Regions from separate parts of the Paenibacillus sp. FSL H3-0286 genome, predicted to be linked through region 3. Evidence: riboswitches for the same ligand, from Rfam matches in the RefSeq annotation. Region 3 holds a riboswitch; each other region holds the start of a gene.
What was found. Region 3 has a riboswitch for cyclic di-GMP ahead of MHB37_RS04805 (glycosyl hydrolase). Riboswitches for the same ligand answer to the same signal wherever they lie in the genome.
Positions count from the first base shown of each region.

Region 1: it holds a riboswitch for cyclic di-GMP, as region 3 does, so the genes downstream of both, MHB37_RS30755 (NPCBM/NEW2 domain-containing protein) here and MHB37_RS04805 (glycosyl hydrolase) in region 3, are expected to answer to the same signal.
Region 2: it holds a riboswitch for cyclic di-GMP, as region 3 does, so the genes downstream of both, MHB37_RS10310 (DUF6612 family protein) here and MHB37_RS04805 (glycosyl hydrolase) in region 3, are expected to answer to the same signal.
Region 4: it holds a riboswitch for cyclic di-GMP, as region 3 does, so the genes downstream of both, MHB37_RS03205 (transglutaminase family protein) here and MHB37_RS04805 (glycosyl hydrolase) in region 3, are expected to answer to the same signal.

Region 1 covers NZ_CP150285.1:6,904,014-6,908,572, reverse strand. The annotation lists gene MHB37_RS30770 (Crp/Fnr family transcriptional regulator) at 1-288, shown strand, start outside; gene MHB37_RS30765 (EAL domain-containing protein) at 479-1,327, shown strand; gene MHB37_RS30760 (hypothetical protein) at 1,444-2,010, shown strand; cyclic di-GMP riboswitch class I at 2,168-2,254, shown strand; gene MHB37_RS30755 (NPCBM/NEW2 domain-containing protein) at 2,513-4,559, shown strand, end outside.
Region 2 covers NZ_CP150285.1:2,400,515-2,405,073, reverse strand. The annotation lists gene MHB37_RS10320 (CapA family protein) at 1-56, shown strand, start outside; gene MHB37_RS10315 (NADH-dependent flavin oxidoreductase) at 135-1,238, opposite strand; gene MHB37_RS10310 (DUF6612 family protein) at 1,411-2,259, opposite strand; cyclic di-GMP riboswitch class I at 2,377-2,468, opposite strand; gene MHB37_RS10305 (RNA polymerase sigma factor) at 2,672-3,190, shown strand; gene MHB37_RS10300 (DUF4179 domain-containing protein) at 3,174-4,559, shown strand, end outside.
Region 3 covers NZ_CP150285.1:1,116,180-1,120,738, forward strand. The annotation lists gene MHB37_RS04800 (sugar phosphate nucleotidyltransferase) at 365-1,738, shown strand; cyclic di-GMP riboswitch class I at 1,875-1,954, shown strand; gene MHB37_RS04805 (glycosyl hydrolase) at 1,967-3,517, shown strand; gene MHB37_RS04810 (glycosyl hydrolase) at 3,669-4,559, shown strand, end outside.
Region 4 covers NZ_CP150285.1:732,078-736,636, forward strand. The annotation lists gene MHB37_RS03190 (glycosyltransferase family 2 protein) at 1-783, shown strand, start outside; gene MHB37_RS03195 (GtrA family protein) at 770-1,177, shown strand; gene MHB37_RS03200 (class D sortase) at 1,280-1,945, shown strand; cyclic di-GMP riboswitch class I at 2,059-2,141, shown strand; cyclic di-GMP riboswitch class I at 2,216-2,296, shown strand; gene MHB37_RS03205 (transglutaminase family protein) at 2,310-3,119, shown strand; rRNA gene MHB37_RS03210 (16S ribosomal RNA) at 3,487-4,559, shown strand, end outside.

The DNA of each region.
Region 1 (4,559 bases), 1.3 Mb from region 3:
GTATTATTTGAGATTAAACATGAGCCTTTTAAGCAGATGGTTGCCGATTACCCGTTGATTAAGGATCAATTGATGCTGCTGCAAATGGAGCGTTTATTTTTATCGAATCGGTTATTATATGAAATGAAATTTCATGATGCGAGAGCGCGTGATATGATCGGAACGTTAAGGGAGACGGCTACCCTTGTGCTAAAAGATCTGCAAGAACAAAAGATTATTGAGATTCAACATCAGCAGATCACCGTGTTAGACCCGGCGTATTTACTGGAGTATACGGATTTCGATTGAGAAGAGCCGTTCCGGGATCTTTTTCAGAGAATCGATTATTAAAGGGGTTATGAATGTGGCTTGTAATCATTGTGTAGTAAGAGAGCTGAATTTTCAAATCAAGGCTCATGGTGAGCTTAATCTTAGGGTTTTACCTGAGGTTATTCATCACTTGAGTAGAAGTAATACGATACATAAGGTGGAAGAAAATGTGATTACAATTAAGGAGGCTGGGGTGCGGGATTTTCTGGATTTCTGTAATGACCATATGGAGTCGGAGCAGGTTGAATTCCGTATAGATGACCAAACATGGAGACCTCTATCCGAATTACCCACTGTACTTGATATGGAGTGGATTGATGAGGTTATCACTAAGGGTCTTGTTACTTGCTACTTCCAACCGATTGTGAACGTAAGGGAAGAGATTTTTGCATACGAGCTCCTATCCAGATTTAAAAAAGAAGACGGATCTCTTATCTATCCTAATGAGATTTTTGCGGCGGCACGGAATCGTGGGCGTTTATATGCTTTAGACCGGTTATGTAGAATGACGGCTGTAAAATATGCTGCACCCTTAAATAAAAAAACGTTTATTAATTTTATCCCAACGTCGATCTACGCTCCAGAGTTCTGCTTAAGATCAACCGTTGAACTGGCCAATCAATTAGGCGTCGATCCTTCTCTTTTTGTCTTTGAAGTTGTTGAGACGGAGAAAGTGGATGATCTCGCTCATTTGAAAGCTATTTTGACATATTACAAGGATCGGGGATTTGAATACGCTTTAGATGATGTTGGTGAGGGCTTCAGCACGATCGAGATGTTATTGGAGCTTAAACCCCATTACATGAAGCTGGATATGAAATATGTTCAGGGTGTGTCCAGCGATCTGAACAAACAGAAAATAGCAAAGCAATTTTTAGAAAAAGCTTTAGAAATCCAATCCGTTCCTTTAGCAGAAGGTGTGGAGTTTAGAGAGGACTTTGAATGGCTTAAGCAGAGTGGTTATCAGTTGTTTCAGGGCTATTTATTTGGAAAGCCTGATCCTATTCCCAAACAGTAATCCTAATGAGTATATATCCGTCCAGAGGATGAGATGAATTTCAGGTCAGAGTCTGAGTACAGCCAACCCCCGGGGTTGTATAATTTAGGTAATTTGAAAAGGGGGACGGGATAGATATGAAATGGCATCAATTTGTAACGCGCTGGGCGGATTCTAGGGGCTTTGATGGACGAGAGATTGATTATCAATGGCCTTCTCCCTCATTTCCGGTCATCAGTATTCGCAGTAATCTAGGGCGATACTCAGGTCAAGCGTATGGCCGTGGAGGTAAACCCCGTGTGAAGACAGCCGTTGGATTAATCGCTATTGGAGATGTAGCTGTTGGCTTGATTTCCATAGGTGCGATAAGCGTGGGCGTATTATCCTTAGGAGCAATATCACTGGGAATGTGGTTAGCGATCGGAGCAATAGCACTTAGCTGGCTTGGCTTCGCAGTGGGAGCGATTGCGATTGCAGGCGTGGCTGTAGGAGCGATCGCAATCGCGGAAAAAGCGTTGGGGGCCATCGCCATAGGGGATACGGCGTTTGGTGCGATAGCGATAGGCAGGATCGCTGGGGGTGCCATAGCTATCGGACAATGGGCATATGGTGTAATCGTAGTTGGCGAACATGGTTTCGGATTAATTCCCGTCACGGGCGATGTGTGGAATTGGTTCCGGGGTTTGTTTGGATCGGAGAGTTAAGTAGACCTACAGTCCTAAAGGATGTCCTTCTCTTCCGGGATAGTCGATAAATAATATCTATCACATAAGAAAAACTAATTGCAATTACCTATACTCATTTCATACCAATTAATCATGCGATCAGATCTAGGCTTATGTTACTCTTTGAATGTATTCGAAACTTCATAGGCAAACCTATGGAAATGTAGGGACGCAAAGCTATAGGGACTAAGGTTATCATAACTATTGTCAGCCAGCTGCCAAAGAGTGCGTAACGCTTTTTGTTAAAATATAAGAAAGTATAAGTTATAAAACTATACTTAATATCTTATATTTCTCGCTTAAACGCTTACCGTCCTTATAAGGACGCCGAAGGCGTTTATGCTTGTTAAGGTTTAATAAAAATTAAGTCTTAATTTTTAGGCGACTTTATACGCAATCAAGCTACTCTTTTGGGGTAGTTTTTTTTGTGCCCATTTTTGGGCACTGGAGAGATTCATATGACATCTGGGGGTAAGAAGAGATGAAGAAAATGATTGCGATCGCTACATCGGCGGCCATGTTGGCCAGTTTTTCGAGTGAGGCAGGTTATGCTTTAGCAAGTGAGGCAAGCAAGGTAAATGTAACAAAAACAGTGGCGCAAAGTAAGGTTAACTTATTAAGCAACGCCTCGGTTATTCCGTTTGAGCTGTACGGCAAGGATGCTCTAAATGCCTATAATGAGGTTTTTAGAATGAATCCAGCAAATATTAAATCCATCACAAATAACGGTGGCAACTACTCAGGCTCGCCTATAGCTAAGGCTATGGATGGGGATATGAGCACGCATTGGGAGACTGGCAAACCGAATAGTTCAACGTTTACGAATGAGGTTGTGTTTGTTTTCAATGAGTCCACTGAATTAAATAGAATGGTATACGCGGCTAGGCAATCCGGTGCGAAAGGTAAAGGTTTTGCTCAAGAATTTGATATCTACGGCTCCACTACCGATGCGGGTGATTTTACGCTCGTGTCTTCTGGAGAATATACAGGCTCAACCGGTGATGTAGTGGAGATTCAGTTCGCACCTACGGCTTTTAAGAGACTTAAATTTGTCTTCAAAAAAGCGAACCAAGATTGGGCGAGTGCGGCTGAGTTTTCTTTTTATAAAGAGGATAGTGTCTCTGCTAAAATGAAAAAATTATTTACAGATGATACCTTGAGCCAAGTTAGTGCTGCCTTTAATACGACAGAGAAATTAACAGCTTTAGAGAATGAAGTGCAGGCACATCCACTGTATGCGCAGTTTAAAGAAGAGATAGAGAATGCAAAGATCCTTTTGAAGAACCATCAGGTAGAGGCAACGGCAGCCAAGGTTTCGAAGCTAAAAGGGTATGGAACAGCCTATGAAAATGCCTATAGCCAAGCTTATAGAATGCCGAATGCAAACGTATCAAAAGTAACGGTGAACGGTGGAAGCTACCCAGGTACGAAGCCTGAATATATGCTGGATGACCAGCCCACTACGCATTGGGAAACGAACAAAAACAATGATGCAAGCTTCACGAATGAAGTCGTGTTTGAACTAGCGCAAGCGGAAGTGCTGGACAGAGTGGCTTTTTTGGCTAGAGATAACCGCAAAGGATTCCCAGAGGCTTTTGAAATCTATGCATCAGAGACGAGTAAAGGAGAGACCTTCCAACTTGTATCTAGCGGAACCGCGATTAGTACCAATGACTTTCTGGAATTTAAATTCGAACCGACGAAGTTTAAAAGATTAAAATTTAAGTTCACAAAAGCTAATATCAACAGACCTTTTGCGGCTGAATTTAGATTTTATACAGAAGATAAAGTAAGCGAAGCTGTAAATGGTATTTTCACAGATGGAACGATGAGTGCGGTTGTGCCTGCTTATAATAGCGTCGAAGCAATCAACGAATTAGAAGAAGCGGCAAAAGTACATCCGCTCTATCCAATCCTGAAAGATTCTTTGGATTTAGCTAAGAGGCTAGTGAATGGTGAAGTTCAAACCGAAGGCACCATCATTGAGGCGGAACAACGTGGAGATATGAAAAAGCATGCGCAGGAAAACCTGAGAATTGGTTTTGGTACGAACAACCAGCCTACAGGTCTCGTTGCAATGCCTGGAGATACGATCAACGTTTATGTGGATGCAGCTTCTAACGATAAGCTACCTTCTTTAGTCTTTTCTCAACAAGAGGCCGCTTGGAATGTTTGGGCTAGAGGTGTGCAATTGCGTCCAGGTAAGAACATTATAACCGTTCCTGAATTTGCTATGAATAGTTATTATGCACATGAAGTGACTAAGGGCGGCACCGTTTATATCGTAAATCCCTATACAGCAGAGGAACAAGGGAAAGCGCCATTGATCCGCTTCGAAGGTTTAGAAAAGATTCCTTTTATGACCAAGACCACGGATCCAGAACAATTCAAAACCTTCTTAATCACATACAAACAAAGACTGGACGAAGATAAAGCGGCTCATCCAAATGTTCAAGATCGTAAACTCATAGATGTGGTAGAACTGGCCAGCGATCATGTTATTTTCACAGGAACGGCGACGGAGGCGT
Region 2 (4,559 bases), 1.3 Mb from region 3:
GAAATCTCATGAATCGAATGTTGAAACATACGACAACAATCTTAAAGAGGGAATAGAGTCGTTACAGAAAAATAACGTTCCGCGGAATTTACCGCGGAACGTTATAGATTTAGACCTCAAAACTGTGTTTGGGTTTAGCGTAAACGATCAGGCATCATTAATTTAAGGAATTCTAGAATACCATTCTCTACTACAAGTTCTTCTCTATCTTGATCAGCAAGTACTCTTCTGATGATATCTTCTTTACCCTCCAGCACTTTACTTGTCCAATGAGGATCAATGATAAGAGATCGTCCTACTGCTACTAATTCAGCATTTGTCGACGTGTCCTCTGCGTCCTGTTTGGTACGGATATCTCCTACCCCAATTAAAGGTACACGGCCATTGATTTTCTCATGCACATATTGCAGGATTGATTTTTCTTTAAAATCTTCTGATGCAGATACTTTCTTAAAATCCCCTAATGAAATATGCAGATAATCCAGCTTTTTATCAGCTAATTTATCAATAAGATAAAAGGTATCGGTGATTTTAATTCCAGGCTCTTCATATTCTTCTGGAGAAAAACGATAACCGACAATAAAATCCTTAACCTTTGAATTGTCAACGACAGCAATAACTGCATCCACTAATTGGTTAATGAAATTAAATCTTTTCTCTAAGCTTCCTCCCCATTGATCTTCACGACGGTTGGAGTGTGGAGAGAAGAATTGTTGGATTAAATATGTGTTTGCTCCATGAATTTCTACCCCGTCAAATCCAGCTTGAATAGCACGTTGAGTCGCTTTTTTAAAATCCTCAATTACACCGAAAATTTCATCTTCTGTTAATGCTCTTGGAATTTCTGCATTCGGGCGTTCGGCAGCAATGGCGCTGGAGGAAACGGGTTGTACGCCACGCAATATTTTTGAATCTGTCATTCTTCCTGCATGGAATAGCTGTAAAATAGCCTTTGTTCCATTTCGTTTAATAGTAGATGCTAATCGGCTGAGGCTAGGAATAAATTCATCGGAGGAAACACTAAGTTCACCTTCCCATCCTTTTCCACCCTCTTGTACATTTGCTGCCGCAGTGATGACCGCACCTACTTCGCCCGTTCTTAGCGAATAGTATTTCAATTCATCTTGTGTTACTACACCGTCATAAAAGCTCATTCGCGTGGTCATTGGAGCCATAACCACTCGGTTTTTTAATGTCAGCCCTCTGCGAAAAGTTAATGCTGTGTCTAGTGCTATCATCTTTTTCCCAACTTTCATTAAATTATATTTAGAGAAATTATTATATACATGCGCATACATATAAATTACAGCAATGATTTATTCTTGTCAACTAATAAAGAACTGCTGTTGGATACAACAAAAAGCGCTGTTCCGCTGAACAGCGCTTTTCGCTCGTTATGAATCGTCCTTATTATTCTAGTTCGGCCGGTTTTACAATGGCTGCACCTTTATTATTTTTGGAATATTTAGCTTCGATTTTCGTGGTGTATGTATCTTTAGCTCCATCACTTACCAGCACATAACTCAGATCGACTGTCAGCTTTTCCGTTTGCCAGGTCTTAGTATTGACGAATAATTTCCACGTTACGCTTTTGGGTTGAACTGTCTCTCCATCCCAGAGGTTCTCCTGATCATAGAGTTTGATTATCCCCTTAGCTGCTGTCGGATCGGTTACCGTGAATTGTAAGACTGTTTGTGCGCCAGCAGTGCTGACTTTCATGGATTTTTTATAACTTTTGACCGAATCAAGCATGGAAACAGGATCGTATTGGCCTTTAGAGTAAAAGGCATCCCATTCCGTTTTCTCCAGTCCAAGCCAATATTGTGCATCAGGATCGATTGGCTCCCCGTCATCGTCGTAACCTTCATCTTCAGATTCATCGATCAGTTCACTTCCGTCTACAAGATAGTAAAACTCCTTGTCATTGGCATATAGACTGTACGATGTTTCTAAAAGACTACTAGCGACAGTGCCTGCTGCGGCAAAATTCGGCAGACGGTTGATATCCAGCTTCAGAGTGTTGGTGTTGCTGATACGCACCCCGCCGCTTTGAATATCCTGTTTTTTGGTCACATCCAGATGGAAATTCTTTATTGCTTTGGAGGCTGCCGTTACTTTGCTGATCATCTGATCCGCGGTTACTACTGTTGAGGTAGCTGCTGACACTACTCCTGGATTAGACATCCATCCGATCGTTCCGGACAGCAATAAAGCACCTACTGCCAAACTAGTACCTATTGTTTTGAAAAAACTGTTCATGTACTTCCCCTTTCGGCCCCTTGCGATAATGTAACGCCGTATAGGTCGAAATAATAAAAGAGCTCAAAATAGACTACATATTCTTAGAGCTATCCTTTATGCTTCATAAGACATCCCTATGGCGGCCTGGCGATCATTTCCTTCTGTCGAAAGGTTTTAGACCCATGGCTTTGTGTCATCATCTTTCGATGATTTTACCTTTAACGCGGACATTCAATTAGTTTTAATAGATTACGGACGCATGTCCCACCGCTAATTTTATCATGGTTATAATTACCTGTAAACGACTTATCTTCCATTCGAATTCGCTATGATACTCAGAAGAAATACTACAATCAAAATGAAAAATGAACGATTACATACGCTTATAAGTCTTATTAATGAGAACAGTAAAGACAGGGGGTGCAGCAAAATGAGTGACCGGGAAATTTTCGAGCTCTATAAAGAACAAGTATATTATTTTTGTTACTACTTAATGAAAAATCAGGCAGATGCGGAGGATATTTCCCAAGAGGTATTTGTAAAAGTTATCTTAGCGGATAAGTCGAAGGTAAGAAACTTGAAAGCTTGGATTTTACGAATTGCTTCGAATGAGTGCAACAGTGTGATCAAAAGGCGTAAGACGGGGTGGATGAAAGAAGTACGTAATTATTTACTATCCAGGTTTGAGGAATCAAACCCTGTAGAAAAACGTTTGGATCGACAGGAAACTAAAAAAGAATTACAAGGGTTATACAGTCAGCTTCCTGACAAAATCAGAATGGTAGTAGTCCTTCGTTTTATAAACGAATTGACTGTACCCGAGATCTCTAAAGTTATGAGCATACCCGAAGGAACTGTAAAATCCAGACTGAACAAGGGACTTAAAATACTAAATAGAATGGGTGGAACCCAACTAAAGGAGCTGAATAGTAATGAGTCTCTTTATTGAAAAAGATAAACATATTCCCCGACCGGATTATGATTTGATGTGGACTGCCATAGAACAAGAAGCTTATACACGTCAAAGAAATCTGCATGCCTCCCAGAATACTCCTAGGTCTAATAAAAAGGTTATTCCTATCAGTATTGTCTTCTCTTGCCTCTTACTTGTAGCCATTCCTGTATTCGCTAGTATGACGATTAATTGGGATAAAATTGGTGGTCGAAGTGTGAGCAATGCATTAAATAACGGCATCGGTCAACAGTATAATCTTCAAACTTCCAGTTCAGGAGTAACAATGAATTTGAACGGTGTTGTAACTGATGGAGAAAAAATGAAAATGCTGTTATCACTTGATACTAAATCTGATCTATCCAAATATACTGGATTTGCTACAGAGGAAAACATCATGACTAGTGAATCCGGTGCCAAGGCAAAGGTATACGGTTATTTAGAATACGATCCTGAAAGCCAGAAACTCATTGGAGTATATGAGACACCTGATACATTAAAGGATGATAAAAAGGACTACAGGTTTGAAGCACGGAATCTCATTTTTTACAGTGATCGGAATATTCCCTTACAATCTAATCATCAAGCAGGGGATACTATCAATACTGGAGTTAAGCAATATCCAAGCATTCAAATCGAATCCGTTCGATATGTTTCCAATCAAACCATTATCCGTTACAAAGTCGCTGCATCACCATCTGACTTAGGACGGGGTAATCCACATTTGGTAGTTAGTACTGGTGGTCAAAAGAATGAAGCAATTCCAACCATCATGCCTAACGAAGGATCGGATTTATTTATTGAACAGGTTTTCAATATAACTGAATCAGATTGGAAGGAAGCTAGTCTTCATTTTAGTTACATTGAAGAAGCGAAACGATTTTCAGGTACGTGGAAGTTCGATTTTAAAGCAGATGGACAAAAAGCAAGTGAGGCGATTTACACTAAGAAACTGTATAACAGTCCTGAATTTCAAGAAAAGACCGGCATAACCTTAGATCAGCTAGTGGTTACCCCTTTGGATATCCAAATTCTAATAGATGAAAATGATTCGCTTAAAAAAGGAATTGTCCACTATAATACCGCTCAGTTGGTTATAGGTGATCAAACAATCACTGGGGGTTGGAATTTGAAAGGAGATCATTCCGAAAGCTACCAGCATTTATTTCAATTCGAATCTCCGGAATGGTATAACGACTGGTCCGATGTTCCAATGAAACTTATATTAAAGGATGCTGTCATTGAGAAACGTGATACTACTAAGAATTGGATCACTATAAACAAACCTAAAGAAGAAAAGCAGTTCACTTCACTTGATGTCGATGGGTTAAAAATTGAATTCACTTACTATACTGAGGGCGAAAAT
Region 3 (4,559 bases):
TAGAAAAACGTGCTTGCTTCCGGCTGGTACAGTCCGGTACGCACGGATCAAGTATTAAGAAGAAGTTGGTTAGGTGAAGAACGGAAAGGGAATTTGGAACTGTAGAAACGGAGTGTTCGCCCGAAAGATTTCCGTAGGAAAGCTAGCTTCGAAAGCATATGCTATCCTCGGATTTCTACCGCGAGAAGCGGTTCAATCAGGAAATCTGAGGATAACAGCGATCGGAAGTCCAAAATCCCTTGGAGTGGTTTCTACCTAACAAATTTTTTTAGTGCATCCGCTCGAAATAAGGCTAAGTGGAAGCTGACGTTTTGATAACAATTCAAATATGCTCGATTTCCATAATTCAAGGAGGGTTCATTCTATGAAAATGGTACTTCTATCAGGCGGTTCAGGTAAACGGTTATGGCCGTTGTCCAACGACTCACGTTCAAAGCAATTTCTAAAGGTACTTGAAAGCCCTCAAGGTGAACCAGAATCCATGGTACAACGTGTCTGGAGACAGCTGGAGGAAGCAGGGATGGCAGAATCATCTTATCTGGCCACCGGCCGCGGCCAAGTAGAAATGATACAAAGCCAACTGGGAAGTCATGTGCCGATTATCGTTGAACCGGAGCGTCGGGATACTTTTCCGGCTATCGCCTTAACAGCTACCTATCTTTATTCAGTGGCAGGTGTTTCTCCAGCGGAGACGGTAGCAATATTGCCTGTTGACCCTTATGTAGAAGCATCCTTTTTCGATACCATAGCTATGCTTGAGGAGACCATGCTGGAAAGTGGAGCAAATCTGGCTCTAATGGGTGTTGTTCCTGAACATGCCTCAGAGAAATACGGATATATTATTCCTACCACCGAAGAGGCGGGGGAAAATGGTTTTATGAAGGTGAGTCACTTTCAAGAGAAACCAGACCGCATACAAGCAGAACAGCTCATCGAACAAAATGCCTTGTGGAATTGCGGAGTGTTTGCCTTCCGCTTAGGGTACTTGTTAGATATTTTGCAGCGTAAAGGGTTGCCTTTAGGATATGAAGAATTGCAGAAGCAGTATAAGCTATTGTCTTCCATCAGCTTTGATTATGAAGTGGTGGAGAAAGAAGAACATATTGTGGTGCAGCCGTATGATGGATTCTGGAAGGATCTTGGAACGTGGAATACGCTGACAGAGGAAATGAGCAGCAAGCATGTAGGAAAAGGTTTTGTGACGGCGGATTCTGAGGGGACTTGCTTGATTAATGAGCTGGACATTCCGATAACGGTAATTGGTGCGAAGGATCTGATCATTGCGGCTAGCCCGGATGGGATTCTAGTTACCCATAAAGCTGAGAGCCCACGGATTAAAGAAGTGCTGAAGACCTTTGAACAAAGACCGATGTACGAGGAACGCCGTTGGGGTCATTACAAAGTTATTGATTATGTGAAATATGATGAAGGCAATGAAGTGCTGACCAAACGGATTTTTATATCCGAGGGGAATAATATCAGCTATCAATTACATCGCAAGCGTAGTGAAATTTGGACAATCGTCAGCGGCGAAGCTAGTATTGTGCTGAATGAGAAAAAACATAATGTGAAGGCTGGGGACGTGGTACGTATACCGGAAGGAACGAAGCACGCGATCCTTGCTTTGACGGATGTTGAGTTTATAGAGGTACAGACGGGGTCTGAATTAGTAGAAGAAGATAACATACGTATTACTTTAGACTGGAATGATATAGAACTACAACAATTCATTTCATAGGTCTAACCTATCTATTTAACCAATTCAAATTTTCTTGAAACAGGTAAATTGACTCAATTATCAAAAAAAGTCATAAAAACACTAAATATATCATTAATTGTCGTCGATACTTACGGTAAGAGAGATTATTTCTCTTAAATTGAAAAGGCAAACCTATCGAAAGGTAGGGACGCAAAGCTATAGGGCCTTCGAAAGAGTGGCAGCCTGGCTACCGAAAGGGAGATTATTTTGAAAGCTTACCGTACGTATCGATTGTTTGGTGCATTTCTGTCACTCGTCCTGTTTCTGACTGCACTTCCGCTTGCTGTTGGAATTTCGCCGTCTGTTGTCATAGCTGCTTCAAATTCTGGAACGCCAGTTACCCCAGGTGCCTCACCTGAAGCCGTAAAGCTGCTTAACTATTTTTACTCGATCTCAGGAAAAGGTATTATTGCCGGTCAACATGACTATTTAGAAAGTCCAGATGAAATTAACAATATGCTGAAGGGAACCAGCGGACAATATGCGGCTCTTCACGGTTATGAAATGGGTGCGATCAGTGGCCAGTCCGAAGCAACGATGGCTTGGCAACGTCAAAATGTGGTGAATAGCGCCATCAACTGGAATAAAGCGGGCGGGATCGTAGCTATGACTTTTCATGCTAACCTGCCGGGCACCTCTTATGACTGGGATAATGTGAAAAAAACACTTAGCCAGAGTGAGTTCGATAGTTACGTTACACCGGGTACCAAGCAATATAACAATCTGATCGCTGAGCTTGATAAGGTGGCCGTCTCTTTAAAAAGCTTGCGCGATGCCAATGTTCCGGTGCTTTGGAGACCCTATCATGAAATGAACGGGAACTGGTTCTGGTGGGGGAAGAAAAATAACTTTTCTACACTATGGAATATTATGTATGACCGTTTTGTTAACGTTCATAAATTAAATAATTTGTTATGGGTATGGAGTCCGAATGCTCCCAATGTTTGGTCAGATCCTTATGCGCTAACTTATCCAGGTGCTGATAAAGTAGATATTCTGGCAGCAGATATATACGAAAATGATTACCAGCAAAAATACTATGACAGCTTATTGAGTCTAGCCGCAGGCAAACCGATTGCGATCGGGGAAAATGGTGAAATGCCTAATCTGGAGAAGCTTCAGCAATCGCAAAGTAAATGGACGTATATGATGAGCTGGGGAAAAATGCTTTACGAGAATAACAGTGCAGACACAATCAAAACATTTATGAATAGCAACTATACCCTGACCAGAGATAAATTAAATACTGGTCTGGCACCGACACCTAGCGCCGCACCAGCGCCGGCACCTTCTGAAGAAGAGGGGGAGGCAGCAATTCCTCTCGCGAAGGGGCTTGCAGGAGAGTATTACAACAACATGCAATTGTCGGGAGCAGCAGCTCTTAACAGAACTGATGCAATAATCGATTTCAATTGGCGGCAAGGCTCCCCGGATGCCGCCCTCGGGATTGATCGGTTCTCCATACGTTGGAGCGGTAAAATTAAGCCATTATATAATGAGCAATATACATTTTACACTACCTCAGATGATGGTATCCGTGTCTGGGTGAATGGGGAATCCGTGATTGATAGTTGGACTAAGCAAAGTGGTACTGAGCGTAAGGGCACTATAACGCTGAAGGCTGGCCAGCTATATGATATCAAGGTGGAGTATTACGAGAATGAAGGCGATGCGAGAGTCCGCTTGATGTGGGAAAGTGCTAGTCAAGCTAAAGAGACAGTTCCAGCAAGTGCACTTTTTCTTCCGGATGTCTCCTGATTGATGAAAATTAAAGGTCGATCCTTAGTGGCTCTGCGTTATTGCAGAGCTACTAAGCTATAGTCCTCATTAGGTCAGAAGACGATTGTCCGATAACAGGTATGTTTTTAACACCTGTGGAGGCAGTACAGCTACCGAAAGGAGGATTTATTTGCGTAAATATTATAAGAAAAACAGATTGTTGTTTACTATGTTACCGGTCTTTATTATTTTTTCCTTGCTGCCTTGGGGAGAGGTTAAAAGTCTTCCGAAGGCTATGAGTGTTTCTTCCTCCCTACCTCCAGCTATACCAAGTAATCCTTCGGCTTCTGAAGAAGCCAAGCAACTGCTAAGTAATTTGGTAAATCTACGTGGCAAAGGGATCTTGTCCGGCCAGCATGATTATCTAGAAAGTCCAGATGAACTGGTTCATAAGCTGAAGAATACTTCGGGACAAAATGCTGTTCTACATGGTTATGAATTAGGGGCGATTAATAATCAATCCGAAGAGACGATCGCAGAACAGCGGCAAGCTGTTATAGACAGTGCAATTGAATGGCATCAAGAGGGTGGCATTGTAGCGATGACCTTCCATCAGAGCTTACCGGGAACCTCTCCAGAGTGGTCCAATGTAAACAGAAGTCTCAGTCAAGAGAAATTTAATGCTTATGTTACACCTGGGACAGCTCAGTATAAGAGGCTAATCTCAGATCTAGACGAGGTTGCTGGATATTTGGGTCAGCTGCGTGATGCCGGAGTTCCGGTCTTATGGCGACCTTACCATGAAATGAATGGTGGTTGGTTTTGGTGGGGGAAAAAGGACAATTTTTCAGAGCTGTGGAGTATTGTCTATGATCGTTTTGTAAACACACACAAGCTAAATAATCTACTGTGGGTGTGGAATCCGAATGCGCCGAATGAATGGTCAGATCCATATGCTGCATATTATCCCGGTGGGGATAAACTCGATGTTCTGGCTGCGGATATCTACAATAACGATTATAAACAGTCCTACTATGAGGATCTGCTCGCATTGGCCGAGGGTAAACCTATCGGAATCGGG
Region 4 (4,559 bases), 380 kb from region 3:
GACTTCTCGCGTAATTTCGGACATCAGGTAGCGATTACAGCTGGCATGGACTATGCCGAAGGTCAAGCGGTTGTTGTTATTGACGCTGATCTTCAGGATCCTCCGGAGGTCATTCTGCAAATGATCGAGAAGTGGAAAGAGGGCTACGACGTTGTATATGCGAAACGTCTGAAGCGCCACGGAGAAACGATGTTCAAAAAGGTCACCGCGAAGCTTTTTTACCGCCTGCTCAGCAGTATGACAAGTGTAGATATTCCTACGGATACAGGCGATTTCCGTCTTATTGACCGTAAGGTATGTGATGTCCTGCGGGGACTTAAAGAAAAGAACCGCTATGTCAGAGGTTTGGTGAGCTGGGTTGGCTTCAAGCAGACTATGGTGGAATATGAACGGGAAGAACGTTTTGCCGGAGAAACCAAATATCCGCTGAAGAAAATGATTCGTTTTGCGTTAGATGGCATCACCTCTTTTTCACATAAGCCGCTTAAGATTGCTACGTATATTGGATTCTTTCTTTCATTTTCTAGCTTTCTCTATTTATTTTTCGTCTTGTTCCAAAGGATATTTTTCACCTCCTGGACGGTTCCGGGCTGGGCTTCCATTGTAGGTGTCAATCTGCTCTTTAACGGTATTGTTCTGATGCTGTTGGGTGTGATTGGGGAGTATATCGGACGGATTTATGACGAGTCTAAAGATAGACCGCTATATATTGTTAGTGAGACTAAAGGCTACCAGAACGAAGAACAACTGGACCGCCGGAAGGACCACAATGATGTCAGATAAGAACTTGCGCGCTGCATTCATACAGTTCCTCAAATTTAATGCCGTAGGTTTGCTCAATACGCTTATTGATTTTGTGATTTTCACATTGTTGAATTCACTAGGGATGGTATACGCATTGGCGCAGGTGATCTCCTATAGTGCAGGCACGGCGAATAGCTTTATTTTGAATAAAAAAGTTACCTTTCGTGATCGCAACCGGGGGAATAAAGAAGGCTTCGACCGCGTACAGCTGGTCAAGTTTATCGTGCTGAATCTGGTAGTGCTCGGAATATCACTGTTGTTAATGCATCTGTTGACAGACAAACTAGGTATTCAAGTCTTGATCTCCAAGGTGCTGGTTACCTTTATCACGGTGATCATCAATTTCTTTGGAAGTCGTAAATGGGTATTTTAAACATTAATTTCAGGCAGAAGGAGTTGCTATGCTTAAAGGCAAGTAGCTGTTTCTGCTTGATTTGTATATAACCATAGAAACAATATACGGAGGTGAATAACATTGCGTAAATTCTCCTATCTACTCATACTGGCTGGGATACTTATCATGTTATATCCGACAGCTAACGAGTGGTACAACGACAGGCAGCAGGAGAAGTTATTAGAAACGGCTGAACTAAGCACTGCCGATAGTACTCCCCAGCCAGATCTAAAGAGCAGGTATGCTGAAGTTACTCAGCTGTTAGCAGAGGAATCGGTTCTGGATGCCCAGGCACAGCCCCAACCCCAAGAGACAGAAAAGCCTGAACCGGAGATTGAAGTCGGTGGCAAAGTAATCGCACTAATTGAAATCGATAAGATTGATTTGAAGCTGCCTGTATTAGAAGGGGCTACAAAAGCTAATATGAAACATGCTGCAGCCCATATGAAAGAAACGGCACCCCTTGGAGAGATCGGGAATGCTGCAATCGCGGCGCATCGGGCTAGAACTACGGGGCGTTTGTTTAACAGATTGAATGAGGTTGTTGTGGGGGATGTTATCACGGTAAAGACTAGTGATCAGGTGTTTAACTATGAGGTATACGATATTTCTGTTGTAGATCCGAGTGATGTCTCCGTTCTTGACGGGAATGACAAGGATAAGATTCTTACTCTGATTACATGTGATCCGCTAGTGAATCCAACGCATCGGCTGATTGTTCATGCCAAATTAACAAAAGGAGAATAGTGAATGACAAGAAAACACAAATACCGGGAGATATTTATAAAATAATGGGTAATCTAGTAAATTAGGTCTTGTTCACAACTATAAATATGATAGTATTATACTATGAAAGCTAAACACGATAACGGCAAACCTTCCGAAAGGTAGGGACGCAAAGCTAAAGGGCCTTTTCCCGAAAGGATGGCAGCCAGCTACCGAATGAAGAGGCTTTTTTTGTTTGTTTCAAATGGATTCTATCAATTATATCTAGTAAAGCTAGAACAGATAGAGCTTATACGATAACGGCAAACCTATCGAAAGGTAGGGACGCAAAGCTAAAGGGCCTTCCCGAAAGGATGGCAGCCAGCTACCGAAAGGAGTTTTATCCGTGAAAAAGGTTTATTTTATGCTGGTGGCGTTGTTCGTCCTAATGACTTCAGTTCCGGTAAGTACAGCTCAAGCTGCAAGTGCAGATGCCAGCTGGTTGATTACATCCAAAGTGGCTCAAGGTGTTATTGGTATTAACTATGATATTCCGAAAGATAAAAGAATCAAACTCATGATCACCAAAGATAACAGCAGCTATACATATAACTTGTATGCTTCTGGACAAGCTGAGGACTTCCCTTTGCAACAAGGAAATGGGACGTATAAGGTTTCTGTTCTGGAGAACACAACCGGCAATAAATACAAAGCATTATATTCCGAAGTAGTAGACGTAACCATGAGTGACTCGAATTCCGTATATTTGGGCTCCGTACAGAATGTGAAATGGAGTTCTTCTGATAAAGCGATTGTCAAAGCTAAACAATTAGTACAAGGCAAAACAACAGACGAAGAGAAAGTTAAAGCGATCTATAACTATGTAGTTGCGAATGTACAATATGATTACTCTCTTGCTAATAGTGTAACTACTGATTATATTCCAAGCATCGATAAGACATTGACTACTAAAAAAGGGATTTGCTATGATTACGCTTCTCTTTTTGCCGCAATGCTGCGGAGTGTAGATGTTCCTGCTAAGTTGGTAATGGGGAATACAAGCTACGTTACGCAATATCATGCATGGAACGAAGTGTTGCTTAATGGGAAGTGGGTTACCATTGATACTACAGTGGATGCAGGACTTGCAAAGAGTGATAAGAAAACCGATTTAATTAAAGCCTCAAGCAAATATACTGCGGCAAAATACTATTAAGTTCGTCCCTAGAAACATAACTCTATTAAATAAACAACTGGCTTAATTATTAAGCCAGTTGTTTATTTTTATATTAGGGGTTGCTTTTCTATTAATAGTTGGGGTATTATAGGTAAGCGTTGTTAGACAGCGTACAGGCGATATAGACGAGGCTGATAAAAAGCTTCGAAAAATAAAGCTTGCATTTCTGAAAACAACATGATATATTATAAGAGTTGCTGCTGAGACATTAAACGGCGCCAACGAGAACTTGATCTTTGAAAACTGAACAACGAGTGAGTAGGAAATCACGCAAGTGAAATCCAAAATTAGAGAATTAATTTTCTCGTCAGATGTTTCAAAATGAGCATATCGCTCTTTTCAATACTAATTGGAGAGTTTGATCCTGGCTCAGGACGAACGCTGGCGGCGTGCCTAATACATGCAAGTCGAGCGGAGTCACTTTGAAAGCTTGCTTTCAAAGTGACTTAGCGGCGGACGGGTGAGTAACACGTAGGCAACCTGCCCTTCAGACTGGGATAACTACCGGAAACGGTAGCTAATACCGGATAATTTCTTTTTTCTCCTGAGAGAAGAATGAAAGACGGAGCAATCTGTCACTGAGGGATGGGCCTGCGGCGCATTAGCTAGTTGGTGGGGTAACGGCCCACCAAGGCGACGATGCGTAGCCGACCTGAGAGGGTGAACGGCCACACTGGGACTGAGACACGGCCCAGACTCCTACGGGAGGCAGCAGTAGGGAATCTTCCGCAATGGGCGAAAGCCTGACGGAGCAACGCCGCGTGAGTGATGAAGGTTTTCGGATCGTAAAGCTCTGTTGCCAGGGAAGAACGTCCGGTAGAGTAACTGCTACCGGAGTGACGGTACCTGAGAAGAAAGCCCCGGCTAACTACGTGCCAGCAGCCGCGGTAATACGTAGGGGGCAAGCGTTGTCCGGAATTATTGGGCGTAAAGCGCGCGCAGGCGGCTATTTAAGTCTGGTGTTTAAACCTTGGGCTCAACCTGAGGTCGCACTGGAAACTGGGTGGCTTGAGTACAGAAGAGGAAAGTGGAATTCCACGTGTAGCGGTGAAATGCGTAGATATGTGGAGGAACACCAGTGGCGAAGGCGACTTTCTGGGCTGTAACTGACGCTGAGGCGCGAAAGCGTGGGGAGCAAACAGGATTAGATACCCTGGTAGTCCACGCCGTAAACGATGAGTGCTAGGTGTTAGGGGTTTCGATACCCTTGGTGCCGAAGTTAACACAGTAAGCACTCCGCCTGGGGAGTACGGTCGCAAGACTGAAACTCAAAGGAATTGACGGGGACCCGCACAAGCAGTGGAGTATGTGGTTTAATTCGAAGCAACGCGAAGAACCTTACCAGGTCTTGACATCCCTCTGAATCTGCTAGAGATAGCAGCGGCCTTCGGGACAGAGGAGACAGGTGGTGCATGGTTG